3 regions of the Paenibacillus sp. LBL genome follow, and region 1 is predicted to be linked to each of the others. Evidence: riboswitches for the same ligand, from Rfam matches in the RefSeq annotation. Region 1 holds a riboswitch; each other region holds the start of a gene.

The links. Region 1 has a riboswitch for thiamine pyrophosphate ahead of M2277_RS10745 (ABC transporter substrate-binding protein). Riboswitches for the same ligand answer to the same signal wherever they lie in the genome.
Region 2: linked by a shared signal. The riboswitch ahead of M2277_RS20150 (ECF transporter S component) and the one ahead of M2277_RS10745 (ABC transporter substrate-binding protein) in region 1 are both predicted to bind thiamine pyrophosphate.
Region 3: linked by a shared signal. The riboswitch ahead of M2277_RS01365 (YkoF family thiamine/hydroxymethylpyrimidine-binding protein) and the one ahead of M2277_RS10745 (ABC transporter substrate-binding protein) in region 1 are both predicted to bind thiamine pyrophosphate.

Annotation. Positions count from the first base shown of each region.
Region 1 covers NZ_JARXYU010000003.1:545,037-550,481, forward strand. The annotation lists gene M2277_RS10735 (ABC transporter permease) at 1-195, opposite strand, end outside; gene M2277_RS10740 (thiamine-binding protein) at 192-485, opposite strand; gene M2277_RS10745 (ABC transporter substrate-binding protein) at 573-1,604, opposite strand; TPP riboswitch at 1,718-1,829, opposite strand; gene M2277_RS10750 (VOC family protein) at 2,003-2,392, opposite strand; gene M2277_RS10755 (GGDEF domain-containing protein) at 2,713-4,242, shown strand; gene M2277_RS10760 (EAL domain-containing protein) at 4,452-5,445, shown strand, end outside.
Region 2 covers NZ_JARXYU010000010.1:80,204-85,648, forward strand. The annotation lists gene M2277_RS20135 (helix-turn-helix domain-containing protein) at 1-108, shown strand, start outside; gene M2277_RS20140 (SDR family oxidoreductase) at 660-1,511, shown strand; gene asd (archaetidylserine decarboxylase) at 1,572-2,375, opposite strand; TPP riboswitch at 2,541-2,653, shown strand; gene M2277_RS20150 (ECF transporter S component) at 2,745-3,374, shown strand; gene M2277_RS20155 (ABC transporter ATP-binding protein) at 3,367-5,043, shown strand; gene M2277_RS20160 (energy-coupling factor transporter transmembrane component T family protein) at 5,040-5,445, shown strand, end outside.
Region 3 covers NZ_JARXYU010000001.1:277,557-283,001, reverse strand. The annotation lists gene M2277_RS01380 (class I SAM-dependent methyltransferase) at 1-593, opposite strand, end outside; gene M2277_RS01375 (nucleotidyltransferase domain-containing protein) at 737-1,435, shown strand; gene M2277_RS01370 (YjcZ family sporulation protein) at 1,551-1,646, shown strand; gene M2277_RS01365 (YkoF family thiamine/hydroxymethylpyrimidine-binding protein) at 1,718-2,320, opposite strand; TPP riboswitch at 2,409-2,511, opposite strand; gene M2277_RS01360 (sigma-70 family RNA polymerase sigma factor) at 2,745-3,236, shown strand; gene M2277_RS01355 (hypothetical protein) at 3,229-3,582, shown strand; gene M2277_RS01350 (carboxypeptidase regulatory-like domain-containing protein) at 3,560-5,445, shown strand, end outside.

The DNA.
Region 1 (5,445 bases):
CAAGGTTAGCTGCAGGGTGGCTAATGTATGCTGGAAAAGACCGGCAGCACCGGTAACTGCCTCGGATCCGATCGCCGTTGGCGCAGGCAGAATAAATTTTTCGATATCGAAGATCGATACCGCCGCCTGCCATACCAGCAAAAAGAAGAGGACCGCCACAACAGGCGGCCAGACGGAGCTCCACCAGCTTCTCATGGACGATATTTCTCAGTCAGCTTATCCATGCTGATGCCGCTCGGATGATGTGCAATTTTGACCTGGGATATGATGCTGGGACTTCCCGCATTCACCAGCGCCTCATGCATGCGCTCGACGATCTTTAGCAGCTCGGAGAGTTCTCCTTCCATGGTTGTCTCCAGTGCATGGACCTCGTACTTCACACCCGAATCCTCAATAACCTTGATCGCTTCATCCACATAAGGGATGCTGTCCCGTCCACCCGGCGTCCGGGGTATCACTTGAATGCTCAAGAGGGTGTTCGCCATATATAATCCATCCTTTCGTGCAGCGATATGATTATGAAAGAGAGACAGCCTGCTGTCAGGCCGACTCTCTTCTTGATAGAAAAGACCTTATGGTTGTTCCGGTAAAAAATCATTGGTGAACGCGCGGTCTGCATCAAGCTCTTTCTCCAGCAGTTTGCGCTCAAACATCCAGTCGGCATACCCCGACCATACTTCGGCTTTCTGTTCACCCCAACGAGGCGCGTCATCCTGATAGCGGGGACTCAGCCATTTCTGGCTGGCCAGAACCAGCTCGGCATCCAGATCAGGCACGGCCTTCGAGAGCAGCGCTGCTGCATCCTCAGGATGCTCAATAGCATGGTTGTATCCTTTGGAAGTAGCCCGCATGAAGGCTTTGACAAGCTCAGGGTCCTCTTGGATCAGCTTCTCGTTGGTCACGATGACCGGCGTATAATAATCGAGCTGGTCAGAGTAGTCCTTCACATAGATCATATCAAGCGGCTCATTGCGGAGCTCGGCTTCGATGCCCGTCCAGGCGTAGAATATCCAGGCGAAATCAATGTCGCGTTTGACGGCAGTAAAATAATCGGCATCGCCCATGTTGACCATATTGACTTTGCTGACATCGGCACCGTCGATCTCCATGATGGATTTCATGACAGCTTCCTCAACGGGGGAGCCCCAGCCGCCATAGGATTTACCTTCGAAATCTCCAGCCTTCACGATCCCTTTGTCCTTGGGAGCGGCAAAGCCGGATGTATTATGCTGAATGATCGCCGCAATGGAGACGAGCGGCAAGCCTTGCGTTCTGGCGAGGGTTACCCCTTCCTGATAGCTTATGCCGAACGGCACGTTACCGGATGCGACCAGCGTATCCGTTCCACCGGCTCCCGGCTGGACGATCTGGACGTTGAGCCCTTCCTCCTCATAATATCCGAGCTCCTTCGCTGCATACAGACCCGTGTGATTGGTATTGGCGGACCAATCGAGCATCAGCTGCACGTCACGGAGTTTCCCAGGACTCTTGGCGTCTTCTCCTTCAGCGCCTGTGTTCTTGTTCTGTCCGCCTGTACCGCATCCGGCCGCAACCATCAGCAGGACACAAGCGAGAAGCAGGGGGACCCATCTTCCCTTCTTCATCGTGTCTTCTCTCCTTATGAGTTCTATTTCTATTACCTCGCAACTCCACAAAAAAAGCGCCCCGATAATCTCAGGACGCATGACGGCGTAAGTGTATAGTACGGCAAATATGGCTGCCGCAAACATTGGCTTCCTACGCTGGCATTACCCAGATCAGGTGTAAGGGTCAGTATCAAAGCGGATACACTCTCAGCCGGCTAAATTCCAGCTCCCCCGATATTTATGAAGTTTCGATCAGTACATCCGTTATTATAGTCCTAACACCAAGACCTGTCTAGTTTTCGAAAAAGGTCATGAACAGGACAGGCCTTATGTAGGGAACCGCGTTTAGGCAGCCCAAGAGTTCAGCATATGAACATTTTAAGAGATGAAATGTTGGATACCGTGCTGCGTGCGGGTTAACGCTGGAAGAACTCGATCCATTCCCCTTCGGGACCATGCACGAAGAAATAACGATAGCCGTTCGGGAGAGTGACGATTTCCTCGTCCAGATGAGGAACTTCAAGTCCTTGGACGCGTGCATACTCTTCTTCAATATCATCCGTACTGACTGCAAAATGGTGCACCGTTCCTTCCGAAGGCAGCGAGTCGCTGTAACCCTGGATAAGTTCGACTTCCGTTTCGTCACTTCCATTAAATCCGAGGAACGCGAGTTGAATGACCCCATTGGTATGAGTCAGGCGATTCTTTAGTTCAAGGCCGACTACCGACGTGTAAAACGCTATCGTGGCTTCCAGGTTTCGGACTACAATACCAACATGATCCAATCGTTTCTGTGACACTGCCATACACCCTTTCCGGTTCGTATAAGATATGAAGAATAATATCATATGATTCCTATACGTCAAGTAGGTGATTGATATAGTAACTTTTCAGGTTTTCACGTGTTTAATTGAGTGTAGTCCTTGCATTTGAAGTACACCCGTCCAGTAGAAAAACTTCATTATATAGATCTTCTAGCGATGTGCCGGATAGATGATTTTTCTTTGATTTCCTCGTCTTTACTTTTGGATGGGTAAAAAGTATCATGAGGAATAGAGAGCTTAATTCAAAAGACCTAAATCATCCATCGTGTACAAGCTTACCTTTTTGCCAAGGGGGAGTGCTTATGAGTCCAACTCCAGCAGATCATCTGTGGATTCGACTCGCCATTATATATGCATTTATTCAGATAATGACTGTTCTGTGGATGCCTGATGCTTTATCGCTTCAGCGTGTGCTAGTCATTATTGCTCCTATGGCCGCCTCCGTGTATTTAATTCGGGTCAGCCGGCGTTATAAGGCACATCTTCGCAGGTTTTGGTTTATGGTAAGTATCGGACTGATGGCCGATGCAGCGGCCCGGATCGTCTCCTCCTTTTTTTTCGGGTTCGGGAAAGAGAGCGCTTTCCAGATATCCAGCTATTTCTGGGGATTGGAAGTGATCCTGTTCGCCAGCTGCCTCATCTATTTGTTCCGGCATGTTCAAGGCCCGCTAAGGGGGCTGCGGTTTATGCTGGATATCGTCATCGTTGGCGTAACGTTCATGACGGTGGGCTGGGAGTATTTAATCAAGCCCGAACTTCAGGACAGTACGTATTCGGGGGGGACGGGAAGCGTATGGGTGGATATGCTGTTTCCGCTGTGCGGAATGGTACTTATTTTCTTTACCGTGGTGTTGTATTTTAATACCAGGCAATTAGGGAAATGGGCGGTCATTTCATTAAGTCTTGGCGGAAGCGCTTATATTATGGGTGATGCTCTGCACTTTTATCTCGTCCATTTCGTGAATCTCGAAGTTCGTGCATATCTTGATCCTTTACATACGTTATCTGTGTTTTTCATTGCTTCTGCAGGTGCACAGCCCGCTCCCGATACCGGAAATCAAACGGTGAAAGAGAGGGAACCGCGTCCTGTAGGAACCTTGATTGTCAGATATTTGCTTCCATATGGCGTGCTGGGCGGAATGTTTGCCCTCATGGCGCAGCGGTTCGGTGGCTGGAACGGTCTGTTTACCGGTCTATCCCTGTGCGTCATTCTGATTCTGTTCCGCCAGATCCTGATCCAGTATGAGAATGACCGCTTGTTACATCGACTGCATGAAAGTCTGAGGCAGAGCGAATCGCTTGCTCACCGGGATGATCTGACGGGATTGTATAATCGTCGTTACTTCAACGCAAGACTGTCCAGCTCCTTGTTAGAGGCCGATCGGACAGGATCGCGGGTAGGGCTTCTCTACATGGACATGAATCGTTTCAAAAAGGTGAATGATCGTTATGGCCACCGTGCCGGAGATCTGTTGATCCGCAAGGTTGCATGCCGCCTTCAGTCGCTGGAATCCAAAGGGATTCTGGTGTCCCGTCTAGGGGGAGATGAATTCACCGTGATGATCCAGTCGGCCGGGGAGGATCAGGAGCTGATCTGGATGGCGGAGGAGATTTGGATGCTGCTCAGCGAGCCTTATGAACTGGAGGGATATGAAGTTAGAACGTCGCCGAGTATCGGTATTGCCGTGTATCCCGATCATGCCCGGAACGATCAGGAGCTCATTGGCCGTGCGGATGCAGCGATGTATGCCGCGAAGGAGCGGAATGCCCGCTGGCACTTCGATGTGGACCGGACGATGCAGCTGCAGCTTTTGGATCAGAAGATTGAATAAGGGATGGATAACCAGAAATATCGACAATGCGTTGTTAAAAGCAATATAAGTCGATTTTTGTAGATTAAAACCCTATCATTGCACGAATCTTGCGCATTTCTCATAAAACAGGTCATAACTTCGATATAAAATCCATAAAATGCAAAGAAATCATATTCAAAATGCCGATAAGAAGCATAGTGAGAGCTAGCTTGCCAAGGAGGACGAACATGATTTGCGACAATTGCAGCACCTTTGAACCGATTGAGGACCAGGGGACCGTTCATATGAAGCCTGCAAGCGGTGAGCTTATTGGCTTGCTTGCACTGAACGGCTACACGGTACAAGAGAACAATGAGGGTTGTGCTGTGAACTATAAGGAACTTGCGGAACTAATCTCCATGATAAAGTGTCTGCAACCCCTTCCGCTGAAGATTCGTCAAGAGCTGTCCTTCTGTGTTACCGGTGGAGAAGCTCCACAGATCCGGCATACGTGGACCCCTATGCAGAAGTTCGAGCTGCAGATGGAGCATTACGATATGGTCAATGTCATTTTACATAAGCAGTTTACGAGCTATATGCAGCCCATTGTAGATCACTTTGAGCAGATCGTTGCATATGAGTTTTTGCTTCGTCCGATAGAGGGGGGAGTCGCGTTCCAACCGTATGAGCTGTTTGAGACTGCCCGAAAAACCGGACTGCATTCTTTTCTGGACCGAGCGGCACGAACCTGTGCAATTGAAACCAGCGCAGAGTGGCTTCCTTTAGGTGTGAAACGTTTCGTAAACTTCCTGCCATCGTCGATATATGATCCTCAGATGTGTCTCAGTCATACTTTTAATACCATCGACAGGCTCCATTTGGATCCGAGGGATTTCGTGTTTGAGGTTGTGGAGACCGAGAAGATCGATGATGTGAAGCACCTCCAATCGATATTCGAGGTTTATCGCAGTCACGGGATCTCGGTAGCCATGGACGACGTAGGGGCGGGCTATTCCACGTTGGAGCAGATGATCAGGCTTAAGCCGGATTATGTGAAGATCGACCGGAGTCTTATCGACCATTGCGATCGAAATGCCGCCCAGCAGAAGCAGCTTGAAATGATCACGAACATGGCTCATGATTTCGGGGCTATGGTGCTGGCTGAAGGCATTGAGAGACGGGAGGAGTTTCATTTTTGCCGAGATATCGGGATCGAGCTCTCGCAGGGGTATCTGTTCGGTA
Region 2 (5,445 bases), on a different contig from region 1:
GGGATGAATGTCACGGAAGTAGCCGACGCGCTGGGCTATCGGGACATTTTCTTCTTCAGCCGTCAATTTAAACAGTATACGGGCAAGAGCCCATCCGAAATTCGGTGATTCCCCCACCCTTCCATAACTTACCTGCTTGATGGAAGGGGCTTATGGGTTTCATAGTAAGCGCTTTAGGGTAAATGTGACGTACAGTTTAATTTTATGAAGGGGGGAGAGGGGAATGAGCCCAAGAAGACGGGTGCGCGGTCGTTTCTTCAGCCGCGGTGGCTGCGGTATATTCAGAAATCGCTTGCGCCGCATGAAGACAACGAATCAGGATCATCAGGATGTGTGGTTTTAATGAGCCTTGGCCTTCATACGGGTGATGTTGAATCCCGATTTCATATATGCTTTTCTCAGGATGAACCGCAAAGGGAGCTAACCGGCTCCCTTTTTCTCGTATATTTAGAGTACGCGATAGGTATTTTTTTCTTATGTGTACCTTCGGGTGCCAGACCTATTCATACAACGGAAATTTGGCATATTAAGCATATACATAAAGTTTGTTCGGCTGAGGCCAAAGGGAGTAAGTTTGTTGGTAAGGTATTCTGAAGGAATAGAAAGGTGATGGGAGTGACGTTGTTGGTGGCAAGTACGGAATATGTGGTGAACCGTTGGTGATTGCAGGGACAGGAAAAGTGGCATTGGTGACGGGGGCCTCCAGCGGCTTTGGGCTGCTTATCAGCCTGGAGCTGGCGCAAGCGGGATATGATGTGGTTGCAGGGCTTCGCAGACCGGAGGCGGCTCAAGAGCTGATGACCCGCGCGGAGCAGGCGGGTGTTGCAGAGCGAATTCATCGGGTTCGATTGGATATATGCGATGAAGAGCAGGTACGGGCGGTTGCCCTGCATTTGGAGCAGCGGTTTGGTCGATTGGATGTGCTGGTGAACAATGCTGGTGAAGCGGTAGGCGGAATGGTGGAGGAAGTGCCGCTGAGTGGGTGGAGAAGACAGATGGAGACGAATTTCTTCGGAACGGTATCTGTGACACAGCACATGCTGCCGCTGATGCGCCGGACCGAGAATTCCAAGATTATTCTCATGAGCAGCATCAGCGGCGTGGTCGGCTTCCCGGGTTATGGACCTTATGCTTCCTCCAAATTTGCGATTGAAGGATTCGGGGAGAGCCTGTCGCTGGAGCTTATGCCCTTCGGCATGCACGTTGTGCTGGTTCAGCCAGGTGCTTATGGCACACCGATCTGGAATAAGAGCTTTGGTGAGTTAGAGGTGAAGGAAGGGTCACCCTACAGCGACATGCTGAAGGGTGTGCTGGACTATTCCGAGCGGACAGCCAGGGGAAGCGGAAATCCGTTGGAGGTGGCGAAGCTCGTGGCAAGGATTGCCTCCATGTCCAAACCGAGATTCCGATATAAGCTGCCCCAAGGCACGCGTATAACCGCATGGATTAAGGGATTGCTGCCGGACCGGTGGTTTCAGCAGATGATTTATCGGATGCTGGGCAGACGTTAATCATTCATGCTGCTAATGATCGAATGCCTTAACTTGTCATGTGCGCTGGGGCGGCAGGAATTACCCTTTTTTGGCCGTGGAGGGGTGCAGCAAACCGAGTAATTCTCCCATTTTCACTTTGGAGCCGGGCTCCAGGTCGCCGCGAGGGCTAAACGTGCCGTTCTCCGTCAAAAGCACAACGGTAGAGCCGAATTCAAAATACGCGAGTTCATCGCCGATCTGCCATTTCTTAACGCTCTCATCGGCGTAACGGATGCTGCTCACGTTCATTGCGCCCACCTTCACGACGGCAACTTCTCCGAATTCATGGGCAATGTAGGTAATGAGACGCTCATTGCGGCTCAGCACAGTTCGGATATGGGTCATCGCAAAGTCATTCACGGGGTAAACCTTCCCCTTCAGATGCTCGCTTTCCGCCTGAACACCGGTTACGGGTGAATGGATGCGGTGATAATCTGTTGGGCTTAAATACAATACGAATGCATAACCGTTTATATAGTTTTCCATTCTCGGGGATTTCGCGAGCAGCTCGCTCAGGGTGTAATCCTGTCCCTTGACACTCAGAATGGTGCCGGCATGAATGGCGCACATTGCTGAAATAGTGGCATCGACAGGGCTTACCATGGCATCGACGGTGTCATCGATGGCACGCAGGCCTATTTTTAACCGGCGGGAAAAGAACTCGTTCAATGAGCGGTATTCGTGGATCTCTTTCTCCGCTTCATGAGCCGGAATTTGATAGATTCGTATAAATGCAGGTATTAGATGACGGCTCAGCCGGCTGTGGGAACAATGCCCCATCATTCGGGACAACCATTTTCGGGAGGAGAGCTCAGTCATCAGACGCAGCAATTGTTTAGCCATGTCATTCTCCTTTGTGCATAGGTGTAAGCAATATAGCGATGGTGGAAAAGCCAATCACTCTGATATTGACATAGAATGAGATGGAAATCAATAAATAGCCATATTTGAAAAAAGGTTCTTGCAAATTCTGGAGCGGACCTGTATTTTAAAATTAACATAAAACCGAATAGGGAATACGGGGGCTTGAGTGAATCAGGCTGAGATTGCAGCTATTATCCGCTGTTGACCGTTAATCTGAACTGGGTAATGCCAGCGTAGAGAATATCCGACCCTACCTACATAGGGCCTATTTTTCCGTCTGCGCGTTTTTCCAGACGGTTTTTTGTTGTGTTTACACAAAAATAGCGGTGGAGAGGGGTACAGGTTGTTATGGGAACATCAATGCAAGAGAAGTTGGGGGTTCAGCCCAGAAGAGGGCTGCGGTTAAGCGATATTTTGGTGACGGTGCTGGTATCGCTTGTGTTTGGCGTGATTTATCACTTCTGGGGGTCGGTCTATAATCTTTTTAAACCGTTGTTTTTTGAAGCGGATGAGCTGCTCTACGGCATGTGGTTTGCGGCAGCTACGCTGGCTTATTTGTTAATTCGCAAGCCGGGCGTGGCCATCATCGCGGAAGTGGCTGCTGCCCACGTGGAGGTGCTGTTTGGCAGCGGCTGGGGATTGACTCTATTGTTATATGGCTTGATTCAAGGACTGGGGGCAGAGTTGGTATTCGCGGCGTTCCGCTATCGGAGTACCTCAGCGTGGACCTTGGTGATTGCCGGGGCCGGAGCGGCCATCGGTTCGATGATGATGGACTTTTATTACAGCTATACGGATGATCTGCAGACATGGATGTTCCTTGCCAAATACGGTATGCGGGTAATCAGCGGTGCAGTTATTGCAGGTCTGTTAATGCTGCTCTTGGCCAAGGCGCTGGATCGCACAGGCGTAACGTCTCTGCTGCGTCCCGCGTCGAAGAAGGATTACGAAGCGCTGGATGATGCGCGCCATGTCTAATGCCACGGTAAGCCTATTTCCGGCTCAGTCCGCTGAGGTTCAACAGGAGCAGGCTGTGCAGGTGGAGGGACTGCGCTTGAAGTATCCCGGGGAAGAGAGGCTGATGTTCAAAGATCTCTCGTTCTCGGCAGCCCGTGGGGAAAAGGTGCTGCTGCTTGGTCCGAGCGGATGCGGCAAATCCACGCTGCTCCAGGTGCTTAGCGGAATGATTCCCCGCGCTACGGAAGTGCCAATGAAGTGTGAGGCACAGATTGTCCCGCGCTCCTGGGGATACGTATTTCAAGACCCGGATACGCAGTTTTGCATGCCGTATGTGGATGAGGAGCTGGCCTTTGTACTGGAGAATCTGAGTATTCCCCGAGACGAGATGAAGGAACGGATGCAAGCGGCGCTGCATGAGGTGGGGCTGAATTTGGAGGAGCTTCATCTGCCGATCGGCCATCTGTCGCAAGGGATGAAGCAGAGGCTGGCGCTGGCTTCCGCCCTGCTGCTGGAGCCGGAGGTGCTGTTCCTTGACGAGCCGTCCGCACTGCTTGACCCGGAAGGACGGGAGCAGATCTGGGATGCGGTGAAATCCGTATCGGAAGGACGTACACTGATCATCGTCGAGCACCGGATCGAAGAGATGGCGAAATACGTGGATCGTGTCGTTCTGTTCAGTCCGGATGGCGTTATTCTGGGCGATGGACCGCCGGCGGCAGTATTTGCTAAGTATGAGTGCGAGCTTAAATCCTATGGAATCTGGTATCCCGGCGTGTGGGAAGATTATGCTCAGACCCGGGCCGGCCGGGAATTGTTTGCTCCGGTTGATGCCTATGGCGAAGATCTGGGGAATCTCCTGCACGAGGCTGCCCTGCCTTACCCTTTAGATGGGGAGCCTGTGATCCGTTTAGAGGATTTCAAGGGACTGAGATGGGATAAACCTGTGATTTCTCTCCCTTCGGCAGAAGTTTATCGGGCAGAATTTATTGCGGTGGTAGGGCCGAACGGAGCGGGGAAAAGCTCGTTTCTTCTCAGTCTGATGGGACTGCTGCGCGCGCAAGGGACCTACGTGCTCTGCGGGGAAGAGGTTGTGCAAGGCAAGGCGAGAAAGGTGCGGAAGAAGAGAGAGCAGCAGCTCCGTCAAATCGGATTCGTGTTTCAGAATCCGGAGCTTCAGTTTCTGACGGAGCGTATTGGCGACGAGGTTGTTTACTCCTTGCTGGTGGATAACATGCCTGCGGAGGAAGCGAAGGCCCAAGCCGATCGCTGTCTCGAACGCTTCGGACTAAGCGGAATGGAGAACAGGCATCCCTATCAGCTGTCAACCGGTCAGAAGCGGCGTTTAAGCGTTGCCACTGCGATGGCCAGACAGCCGGAAGTTCTGCTCCTGGATGAGCCGACCTTCGGTCAGGACGCGCGGAATACGTTTGCGATTCTGGAGATGTGCGAGCGTCTGCGCCGTGCGGGAACCGCCATTCTCATGGTGACCCATGAGATGGAGATTGCGCAGCGGGTCGCCACGCATATATGGGAAATTCGGGAAGGTCAGCTGACCTCGAGCATGGCTTCACCCCGATTGTGTACCGGTGCGGAATCCCGGCAGGAGGATGATGGATTGAACCGGGCCGGAGAATCCTACGATCCCTCCTCCGCAAGTGCAGCTCACCTCACGGGGGTGAATTCATGAATATATGGAACCCTGTACGGATCACTTGGCTGCACCGGGCCAATCCGGTGGTGAAGCTCGGCCTTATTTTTGCCCTCTTTTTCATGACGGTGCTGACCCATGATCTTGATTTCATGATGTATCAGGCACTGGTATTTATGGTCTGTCTGGTGGTGCTGAGTGGGGTTAAACCGTGGAAGATGCTGCTCTTCTTCATTCCGTTTCTGCTTGCCTTTATATCTTCGTCCTCTTCCATGATGCTGTTCGGCAAAGGGGAGACTCTCTGGTGGGAGTGGGGGTTGTTCCGGGTATCGGAAGAAAGCTTCTACCGGGGACTGCATCTGGGGTTTAAGGGGATTGCTTTTGCCTCGGAGGGACTGCTCCTTGTAACGACAACGTCCTCCGTGGATTTATTCTACAGCC
Region 3 (5,445 bases), on a different contig from region 1:
TCCAGATGACGTGTTTGCTCTTCCTTCAATTGTTCGTTGAAGTGGTTATACTCCAGAATTTCCTCCTGCTTAAAACCGCAAGCCAGCAAGGATTGTGCCCATTCTTCCCGCAGCATCAGATTCGGAATCCCGAAGAATTCCAGCAGCTCCTTGAGCTTTGGCTCAGGCATTGGCTTATTCAGCAGCAATTCTCTGTCCAGCAGAACGCCTCCTTGATCCAGAACGCGATAATATTCAGGGAGTGATCTCGACGTATCCGTGAATACGGTGACTGATTCGGCCATAATCAGATCAAACTGGTTGTCTTCAAAAGGCAGCTCGCACACATCAGCCTGCAAAAATTGCACGTCCATTTTCATGGCTTCGGCTCTGGTGCGTGCTTTTTTAATCATATTCTCATTGAGATCTATGGCCGTGACTTGATAGCCCATCTCCGAAAGATGGCATGCTGTCCTGCCTGTTCCGCAGCCAACCTCCAGAATACGACTGTTCGGCTCAATCGGATAATTCTTCAGCATTCTTAAGGTAGCCTCGAATCCGCCCGGATGCGCACTGCCCATACCTAATCTGGATAGCATGTGAATGTAGTTCATTTCATCTTCCCTTCTTCCTTGTAGTCATCATGAGGGTAATCGTTTATTTACCATATGATTAAGGTACGTTTGGGGTTTTTGCTGAATTAAATATTTTGAGCCCTTTTTTTCGGGAGCTATGAGAACTACTGGGGGAAATAGCCATGAAGAAGGAACCGATGGAGGCAGCAGAGCGTGTTATTCACCGTCATTATCCCGACTGTTTGCTAGCTGTGCTTGGCGGCAGTGCAAGCAGAGGAGAACATAACGAGCAATCTGATTTGGACATCGTCATCCTTGAGCGGGACGGAGATGAGATGCGGAGAAAGACCCTGGAAGCGGATGGATGGATTGTGGAATTGTTTATATTGTCTTTGTCATCCTATCGTGAATACTTCGACGAGGGCGTGATGGCAGCCAATCCGACATTGCAGCGGATCACAGCGGAGGGTAAGGTGCTGCGCTCGTTGCCGGAAGGAGAAGCAGTCCGCGCAGAGGCCCAGCATGATTTGAATTACGGACCGATGCCATGGATGCAAACCGATATTGATGAATACCGTTACATGATTACGGAATATGTGCAGGATTTGAAGAATCCTAAGCGGGATGGCGAGAAATGGTTTACGGTGCAAAAGATCATGATGGTACTTTGCGAATTTGTACTTAGAGTGAATGGGGAATGGACAGGGGAAGGCAAGATGCTGTTTCGGCTGTTCCACCGATTCAGCACGGCATTGGGAGATCAATTGGAGGTTTCGCTTTCAGCGATGTATCGACAGGACGATCCCTCCCTCCTTCTGGCATTCACAGAGCAAGTGCTGAACCCGTTCGGGGGCATGCTTCTTGTGGGTTATGAGGAATAGATTTTGACGGGTGAGCAATAAGAGAGGTACATTAGCCGTGACGTTCGCCTTCCACGACCAATACAATAATCATGTGATTCGGTCACGTCATTCTTTAAATCCAGGAGGGATCTTCATGAGCGGAGTATATGGCGGTGGATGGGGTAATTCAGTAGGTATTATTTTGGTTCTCTTCATCCTGCTCGTAATCATCTCGAGTGCTTGGGTTTAATTCGTCAAGCTCTTGGAGCAAATCGCAAAAGCCCGGCATGCGCCGGGCTTTTGCCTGTTATATAGAAGTGATCACGGTCTTGGCTTGGCTGATGGACTGTGTGCAGACACGACTGCGGTCATGACAAGGTGACTGCTGTCCGATTGGATCGCATGCAAAAACGCATCTTCGAGGGATTCAAACACCTTGGAGATGGAGCCGTCCAACCGGCTGGCATAGTGAACGCTTCCGGCGAACGTTCCTTTTTCCTTAGCCCGATGCACCTCTTTATAGATAACATCCATGTAATGGTCTGTACCCAGTGGATAAAGGGCAAATTGGCAGGCCGTGTCTATATCGGCATTCTTCCCAATCTCGCGGTTCAAACGCTCCGAATCCTCTGACATATATACATCGGCTTCCGTATCACCAGGACAGCCAATAGAATAAGTTCCGTTAAAGACGGTGTGCACACCGCTTGCTGCCGCATAAGCAAAAATCGCCCTCGTTACATCAAATACATGCTCCGCCCGTCCACGAATACAGGTGCTCACATCATCCGTCTGAATCCATACTTTCCCCGTGTTGACGGATTTCAGCGCGTCCATAATGACTTCCACAAATCGGTCAGTCATCGGAAACACCGAGAATCGGCATCCGACGATGCGACTGGTTCCACATGTTAGCTCACTCATTGTTGTTATCCTCCCCTATGATATAAATCCACGCAAAAAAACCGCACCCCGTGAAGAAAGTGCAGTTATGCCTACGTGAAAAAGTATAAACATAAATGCTACACTTCCCCACGCTAGTATGACCTAGATCGGGTGATAAGGGTTAACGGCAGCACGCCGTCTCTCAGCACATGGCACCCCTAGTACAGCCAACATGATATGCAGTTGGTCCCGGAACTATTGCCAGTTCAGGAAGACAAAGGTTTCTTGCTTGTGTTATTGTATCGTTTTGTCGGAAGGTTTTCAATCATTCGATTTTTTTTCGACATTGATCCAAATTGATGCAACCGATGAAAGACCAGACGCATCATAGTTATAGAGAGGGGGAGATGGCCTGGATGTCATACAGCGCTTAAAACAAAAAGAAGAGGCGGCTCTCCGGGAATTGATGGAACAGTATGGAGATTATCTGCTTCGCACGGCAGTATTGCTGCTGCGTGACCGTCAAGCGGCTGAAGAGGCCGTTCAAGATACCTTTATCCAGGCGTTCGAGAATATCGCTCAGCTTCGTGACGGCGACAAACTTCGTAGCTGGTTGACCCGAATTGCAGTGAATCGATGCCGGATGCGGCAGCGTACATGGGATTGGCGTCATATTTTTCCCATGCCGAGGATGGACCAGCATGTAAACGAAAGTGTACCTGCCGTGGATGAAATGCTGGGCGTCCATTGGCGTGAGGCTGAAATGATCAAATCAGTGCAGCAGCTGCCCTATACATACCGAGAAGTGATTACGCTCTATTATTATAATGAGTTGGGTGTTCAAGAAATTGCAGCGCAATTGCAGCTGAATATAAACACGGTTAAGGCACGTTTAATGAGAGGGCGGCATAAACTCCGGCAGATTGTTGTCGAGAAGGGGGAGAGCGATGCGTAGCGAAGAACAGGAAATGGCCGAACAACTAAAGCAGGAGCTGGAGGAAATTCGATTCCTGGGCGCAGAGAAGGTGATTTCTCGCACATTTCCAAAATCCAGCCGCGAACGTTTGTCTTCCTTGTGGAATAAGGAAGTAGAAATTTCTGCTGCCGCAATTGGTTATTTTGGCGCAGTAGCGGCCGTTCTGCTGCTCGGAGGTTTGTTATGGAGGGAAGCAATTGTGAAACCTGCTGTTTCCGTGCCCTTGCAGGTGAGCAATGAACTGCTTGAAGCCGGGGGGAATTATTACTGGAAGGATCAGTACGAGAGGATGGTGGCCAGGCTTGAAAATTCGGGTCAAGATTAAACACCTGGTGTTGGGGGTTTCGGGTTTAATCCTCTTCGTTATGATGGTATCTATGCTCACACCTCGAATAGGGCTGCTGATTGCGGAGAAGCAGATAGAACAAGGCCAAGCTGAGGGGATAGCCAAAGTCATTGACCTTATTCATGAAGAAAGCAGCAGCAACCGGAAATGGGAGATGATCGAGAAGTATGTGATTGTGCCTAGAGCAACAGAGCTATCTCATCGGTTTGATGTGTTTATTAGTCCGGGGTTCACCAGCACAGGAGGAAGCACCGATCAGCAGATTCGTTTTACTGAGGATGAACGTTTGCCGCTGCTGAATCAATATGTGCTGGGAGCGCCAGCCGGAGAATATATGAAATATGCCGCAATAGACCTTGCGGAGCATTATTCGATGAATGGTGATGTGGAGGGAGCAGCGGATATATTGGAAACCGCTATCCAAAAGTTCGGGGATCTGAGCAGCGGATATTCTCCGGAGCCTGTTCTTTATTCCTATCAGCATGAATTGGTGCTGGAGCTTGCGAGCCTCTATGACAGGCTGGACCAGCCTGATCAGGCGGCGCTGCAATATGAGCGATTAGGGAAAGTCCTTTCTGGAGATTGGAGGGACATCCATAGTAAGGCCCTTTTATATCACTCGGAAATGCTCCTGCGTCGGGGGAGCCCCCAAGCCGCTATGGACGTGTTGAATCGGATATCAGAAGGGTCCGGCGGGAACTTTGCAAATTCGGATATCTCAAAACGGGCGAATCAGCTGAAAGGACGGCTGAAGAGGATTTTAGACGGAGAGACCTTGTCAACAGTAAGCGGAACCTTGCGAAATCGTGAGGGGGATCCGATTCCATTCGCAGGTGTATTTTTACGTAAAAACAACGATCTGAATCACAGTCTGCTGTTAAGCGAACCGTACCAAATGCTGACAGACGCGAACGGTCGCTATCATTTCGAGGGTGTAGAGCCCGGCAGGTATCAACTCGGCATTGGTTTGAATTATGAACAAATCAATGGCAGAACGTGGCCTGTAGAATCGGGGGATTGGGTGGAGGTCGCCCCGGAATCGACACGACGGATTGATGTCACGCTGCAGCCATTGATTCAATTGACAACTCCAGTAAACCATGATGAGATACGCGGCGACATGATCTATTTTGAATGGGAGGCTATACCCGAAGCCGCCTACTATAAACTGAGTGTTGGTATCGAATTTGGCAGCGGATCGATGATGACGGCGATGGATAACTATATTGAAGGGAATTCGCTGCGGGTTGCTGTTCAGGATCTGTATGATCTCAGAATCGGACTTTCCTACGAGGATCCGCATGATTGGACGACCGTTGCACCTGAGAGTGTGCTTGGTTACTCCAACCCAGAGGCTCCCTATTTCTGGTCGGTGGATGCTTACAAGGATGACGGCACGAAGTTAACAAGCAGCAGCGGCTACCGGCTCAATGAGAGCACCATGGGTTATTTACCGTATTTCTTGTTAAAAGGTCGTGAATTGACGCCGGAGGACCAGCTGGTACTCGAACGTAAATATGATGAAGCGCTCGCGGCCTATAACGATAATGTGAGCTCGCATCCAGAAGATATTCACAGCTTAAGGATGAAACTCCGATTGCAACAGATCAAGGATCAGTTGTCCAAGGATGTAGATAACAGAAGTTCAGAGGAAACCTTATCCACCCTGCAGGAGATGATCGAACGGCATCCGGCACCAAGCTACCTGATGGATTTGACGAATTACTTCTATAATAATGAAGATTGGGACAGTTACAATCCGGCATTCGATCGGTACTCCTCTGTACGGAGCGAAAGCGAGGATCATTCCTATACCGATTCTCTCCACGCAACAGCGCTTAT